DNA from 2 places in the Shewanella sp. MTB7 genome. Region 2 is predicted to be linked to the other one. Evidence: predicted binding sites of a transcription regulator. Region 2 holds the regulator's gene; the other holds the start of a gene.
What was found. The regulator sigma-54, encoded in region 2, starts transcription at its own class of promoters, with help from an activator protein. The targets are predictions, from matches to a motif close to GTTGGCACGNNNNTNGNNT.
Positions count from the first base shown of each region.

Region 1: the regulator sigma-54 is predicted to act here: its motif matches at 1,893-1,911, upstream of HWQ47_RS07920 (YggN family protein).

Region 1 is NZ_CP085636.1:1,888,501-1,891,713, reverse strand. Features, by position in the region: gene HWQ47_RS07925 (LysR family transcriptional regulator) at 1-602, opposite strand, end outside; gene HWQ47_RS07920 (YggN family protein) at 971-1,801, opposite strand; gene glsB (glutaminase B) at 2,031-2,945, opposite strand; gene HWQ47_RS07910 (YggL family protein) at 2,945-3,213, opposite strand, start outside.
Region 2 is NZ_CP085636.1:5,487,948-5,491,160, forward strand. Features, by position in the region: gene lptA (lipopolysaccharide transport periplasmic protein LptA) at 1-54, shown strand, start outside; gene lptB (LPS export ABC transporter ATP-binding protein) at 51-782, shown strand; gene HWQ47_RS23960 (RNA polymerase factor sigma-54) at 934-2,415, shown strand; gene hpf (ribosome hibernation promoting factor) at 2,551-2,838, shown strand; gene ptsN (PTS IIA-like nitrogen regulatory protein PtsN) at 2,841-3,213, shown strand, end outside.

The DNA of each region.
Region 1 (3,213 bases), 2.8 Mb from region 2:
CTGTGTTCATGCCACTCACCTTGGTATACCAAACAATTATGATCAACTAACTGTTCAGGACGATTCGGCTGACCATGTTTTTCAACATATTCAGGCGAGGCTACAAGTAGAAACTGACACTTCATCAGTGGTCGAGCAACCATGCCTAAAGGTAACTGTTCAGACATGGTCAATAACAGATCTAATCCTTCACTAACTACATCAACTTTATGATCGAGTAAACTCACCTGTAACTCCAACTCTGGGTGAGTTGCCATAAATTCAGGTAATGCGGGAATGATATGCATAGTGCCAAAGGACTGTGAAATCCCAACCTTTAACACTCCGCGGGTCGCGTCGTTAAGGTTGTGAACACTAGAAACGGCTTGTTCAGCATCTCTGAGCAACTCTTCACCTTGAGTGTAAAGTAATTGACCAGCTTCGGTTAGACTTAAACTTCGAGTTGTACGTTGAATGAGCTGAACACCAAGCTTATGCTCGAGATCTGCAACTTGAGTACTCACTTTAGACTTAGAAATTCCCAACTTCCTTGCTGCGGCACTAAAACTGCCAGCACGAGCAACATGAGTGAAAATTGCGATTGGTTCCAATAGTTCTAACATGTAAATCGCCTTAAGGTGTTTACGACACTATTTAAAACTTGTAATAATAGACATGTGAAACGGAACTAAAAACAAACAACATTAGCCCTTATAAAACATTCACTTACTTTATTAAAGTTCGCTGGAGTAGAGTTCGACACATGGCTTAGTCACTAAGATCTAGCCAGTGTTCTTATTATTATTATCAGTATACCAAAGATTTGTGCTTTCTAAGCGCTATTTTATTTAGTGTATTCAATCAGCTTTACACTTGTTTCTCTATTTATAAAAATCATACGAAAAAACCCCATATTCAACTAAAATACGGGGCGGTTGCCAATGGGGATGCAACAGGGAGTCCAAGGAGTAAAAGTAAACTTATATAAGAATTACTCGAACAACTGTCTTACTGGTGCATCGATGAGGGGATATTTGGCGAGCTCTGGTACTTGATCTCTTAATTTCTGTTCCAATTCGACTAAATATTGAAAACGCTCACACATTTCATTCGCTCTGCTTTCCAGATCTTTAGCTTGACTCTCCATCTGCAGTTCTATGTCCTGACCAACATTTTCCATTTTCGTTGCGAAAGCTTCCATATTTTGTTCAAAGGATTCACCATCACCAGAGAGCATCTGACTACCTAAGTTAATCATCATGCTGCCAATTGAATTTTTTACTAACTGCTCTAACTCTTGCTCGAACTCATCTCCAAAGGTGTCTTCAAGTGAGGATTGAGTCGCTCCAAGATAAAATTTGTCACCATTTTGATAAGCCACTTTTTCAACTCGCTGTTTAAGACCATCCATCATCTCATCGAGCTTAGCACCAGCGGCATCGCCCAATAATGGCGTTAATGCCATGCTTGCCGCTGAAGAAGCGATTCCTACTGCATCATGTACTAAACTAATCACCTCTGGAACTTGAGTTGATACTTCATCTGAGTATTGTAAAAGGAGTTTTTTCTGAACCTTGTTAAGTGATACAGGTTTACCCTCTACAAATAACTGGTCGACCTCGATTCGATAAATTTCAGCGTCCCCTTCTGTCACTGTCAACATCTCAGGTTCAATAACAACATCATAATTAAGTGTCACTTCACATTCGTTATTATCAGAATAAGAATATGTAGAACCTTGGTCGTGAGCCTGCACAGAAGTCATTGCACTGGCAGCAAATATCGCTGCGCTGATCCCTATTGAAGTTGCAAGTTTTCTCATTGGGTTTATCCTCAAATTATCAGTTGTTTAATTTTGATACATCGTCATGTCCCGCAAGAGCATTTATCAAAATCTCATATAGTAGAAGACAAAGCACAAGGCATGCCAAGTTTTATACAGCTGATACATAAGGGTTTATTTAATAATCAATAATAATGGAGTAGATAAAAAATTAGTGAATATTACTAGTTTTTGGTAAATTCACTAATTTATAAAATAGATAAATTAACTAAAAAATAGAACGTCCTAACCGTTGGCAGAGCTCTTCAAGTGCAGCAGTACCAGCCAGAGAATTACCGTTTAGATCAAGCTCTGGTGACCAGACACAAACAGACATATCTCCAGGAATAACAGCAATGATTCCACCACCGACGCCACTTTTACCCGGCATTCCAACTCGGTAAGCAAATTCCCCAGCACCATCATAGAGTCCTGAAGTTGCAAGTAATGCATTCATCTGACGTGTCTGTACAGGGGTTATCAACTGAGATCCAGCTAAACTCTTACCTCTATTGGCAAGGTATAGCATGGCTTTTGAGAGATCCGCACAGCTCATACGCATGGCACAGTAGTGAAAATAACTCTGAAGCACAGTATCGACATCATTATTAAAGTTACCAAATGACTTCATTAAATAAGCAATAGCTGCATTTCTAGCACTGTGGTCATATTCAGATACAGCAACAAGCTTATCGTAGATAATACTCGGATTGTCACTTAACTCACGGACGACCTCGAGCATTCTATGCTTAGGCGCACCTAATCTTGCTTGGAGCAGATCCGCAATAACCAAAGCCCCCGCATTAATGAAGGGATTTCTTGGAAGTCCTTTCTCTAGCTCAACTTGAACCAAAGAGTTAAATGATTGACCGGAAGGTTCCTTACCCACTCGAGACCAGATCTCACTCTCTTCATATAAAGTGAGTGTTAGTGTAAGGCTAAATACTTTTGAGATACTCTGAATAGAAAAGGGCTCGAGATAATCTCCAGCCCCTATAGTAGTACCATCGATAGTGGTCACAGCGATCCCAAGTTTATTGGGATTTACGTTTGCCAGTGCCGGTATATAATCGGCGACCTTTCCCTGTCCAAGCAGAGGTCGAACTTTCTCGACCACTTGCTCTAACAATGCCTGTTCGGGCATTAGCTCCACCAGATATCGTATAACTCGCTTACAACAAGATCAGAAACTTCTTGTCCTTTCCAAAAATCGCTAACAGCAGTACGATCTTCTTCTGAACATTTACCTATTTCTTGAGTAGCAATAATTCCTTCCCACTCTTTATGTCCACCACCGTGGAAGCCTAAATTACGAGGTTCGATAACGTCATCAATAAATTGATCAACAACAGTATCGATCTGCTCTTCGGTTACTGACTCATTAAATGTCCAGCTAATGTCAAAACCAAACT
Region 2 (3,213 bases):
GAACAGCCAAAGACACTAGCCGAATCTGCATTAAACACTCAGGAGATTAAATGAGCTCTTTGACGTTAAAGGCTGTAAACCTAGCGAAAAGCTATAAGAACCGTGCCGTAGTACAAGATGTCAGCTTAACCGTCAAAACCGGCCAAATTGTTGGTCTACTTGGACCTAATGGTGCAGGGAAGACCACCACTTTTTACATGGTCGTAGGGCTAGTTCAAAGTGATAAAGGGCGGATCTTTATTAATGATGATGATCTCACCCTAGATCCTATGCATCTGCGTGCTCGTAAAGGCATAGGCTACTTGCCCCAAGAAGCAAGCATCTTTAGAAAGTTATCGGTCAGAGATAATATTATGGCCGTACTGGAAACTCGAGATGAACTTGATAAAAATGCACGAGAAGAGCAACTAGAACATCTACTGGAAGAGTTTCATATTACTCATATTCGAGATAGTCAAGGAATGTCGCTTTCCGGCGGCGAACGTCGACGTGTAGAGATAGCAAGAGCATTAGCCGCGAACCCAAAGTTTATTTTACTCGATGAACCTTTTGCTGGCGTCGATCCTATCTCGGTCATCGACATTAAAAAAATCATTTTACAGCTCAAGAGTCGCGGTCTTGGAGTGCTTATTACTGATCACAACGTGAGGGAAACATTAGACGTTTGTGAGCATGCTTATATCGTGAGTCATGGAAATTTAATTGCCGAAGGAACACCCGCAGAAATCTTAGACAATCAGCAAGTACGAGCGGTGTACTTAGGAGAACAATTCAAGCTATAGTTAATCTAGGGAATGATTTCCCCCCTAGAAAATGGATATGATACATCGATATTACTCATTCTAATGAAGTGTATTTAGGAAGCGAAGACTTCCAAAATAACTCCAGCAGGCTTTCTCATTTTAATAAGTACAAAGAAGGGAATAGCAGTACATGAAAGCGTCACTCCAGCTCAAAATGGGTCAACACTTAACCATGACTCCACAGCTTCAGCAGGCCATACGTCTGTTGCAGCTATCGTCACTGGAACTGCAACAGGAGATCCAACAAGCACTAGACTCCAACCCTCTACTTGAGTTGGATGAAGAGCAGGTCGACGCAACAGCTGACAATAGCGATGCCAAGATAAATGATGAAACAGATTTCAGTGCTTCCGCTGAAACTGTCGTCGAAAAAGACAGTTCGACATTGGAAACTTCCGAGGCCTTAGCACAAGATTCTATGCCTGAAGATCTGCCTATGGATACCACTTGGGATGAAGTCTATACGGCAAGCCCTAATTCAGCTTCGGGTGCAATGCGAGACGACGATCTCCCCTTTCAAGGTGAAACCAGTGAAGGTTTATTTGAGCATCTTGAGTGGCAAAAGAATTTAACCCCATTTTCAGATAACGATCTCGCCATTGCTACCGCCATTATTGATGCGGTCGATGAACGTGGTTACCTGACACAAAATACTGACGATATTTTAGAGGCTATGGGCGATCCCGAAATTGAACTCGATGAAGTGGAAGCTGTACTTAAACGTATTCAACATTTTGACCCTATTGGAGTCGCAGCACGCGATCTCAGCGAATGTCTTTTCATCCAGCTCGCTCAATACGCTAGCACAACGCCTCATATTGATAACGCCAGACTGTTAATCAAAGAACACCTGGATCTTATCGCCGGCCGAGACTTCCGTCTCTTAATGCGTAAAACCAAACTAAAAGAGGATGAGTTAAGGCAAGCAATAGAGTTGATTCAAACCTTGAATCCCCGTCCAGGACTCGCCATAACACCAAACCGTGATGAATATGTGATCCCTGATGTCACAGTGACCAAGAAAAAAGGTCGTTGGATAGTTGAACTAAATCCAGATTACTTACCCAAAATAAATGTAAACCAACATTATGCATCCATGGCCCGCAGCACTAAAAGTCAGGCAGACAGTCAGTTTATTCGTGGACACTTGCAGGAAGCTAAGTGGTTTATCAAGAGTTTAGAAAGTCGTAGCGATACTTTACTTAAAGTTTCGAACTGCATTGTTAAGTTTCAACAAGGCTTCTTTGAATACGGTGAAGAAGCGATGAAGCCTATGGTGTTAAATGACATCGCTGAAGAGGTCGAGATGCATGAATCGACCATTTCACGTGTCACAACCCAAAAATATATGCACACCCCAAGAGGTATTTTTGAACTGAAATACTTCTTCTCAAGTCATGTGGGTACCGACGACGGTGGCGAATGTTCATCAACCGCAATTCGCGCCTTTATTAAGAAGCTAGTTGCTGCAGAAAACCAACAGAAACCATTAAGTGACAGTAAGATGGCACTACTGTTAGCTGAACAAGGCATTAAAGTAGCGAGAAGAACCATAGCCAAGTACCGTGAGGCTTTGCTCATACCACCATCAAATCAAAGAAAGAGCTTATAGAATATTTTTGAAAATTAAGATATTAATATGTTGAGGTTAAACATTGTGACGTTAGTCAGATACCTAAATATGCAATGTAAACCTCTAATCGACGAGCGTGCTTTCAAACACAATCGAGTCCGGAGGAGTATTTCTATGCAAATTAACGTAACAGGTCATCATATCGAAATCACAACATCTCTTCGTCAGTATGTTGAAGAAAAATTTTCAAAGCTTGAACGACATTTCGATCAGATCAATAATGTGCACGTTATTTTAAATGTTCAGAAAATGCAGCAAATAGCAGAAGCTAAACTTCATCTTGTTGGTGGAGAGGTTTTTGCTATGTCAGAACATGCTGACATGTATGCCGCAATCGACTCCCTGATAAATAAGCTCGACCGTCAGGTTATTAAACATAAAGAGAAGCAAATAAAACACTAACGATGGAATTAAGCACTATCCTGCAGCCGGAATGTACAACTTGCGCCACTCCGGGCAGTAAGAAAAAGGTACTGGAACTTATAAGCGATCTTGCCGCTGTCCAGTACCCTAACCTTTCCTCTCAAGAGATTTTTGAAAGTCTTTTAGCCAGAGAGAAAATGGGCAGCACAGGTATAGGTAACGGCATAGCCATTCCACATGGAAGGTTAGCCAATATTAGTCAACCCGTTGCGGTACTCATAAAGTGCGAGGAGCCAATTGCTTTCGACTCTATTGATAAACAGCCGGTAGATATATTATTTGCACTATTAGTTCCAGCTGATCAATGTGAGCAGCATTTAAGTACCTTATCTGCTATGGCAGAAAAGCTTAATG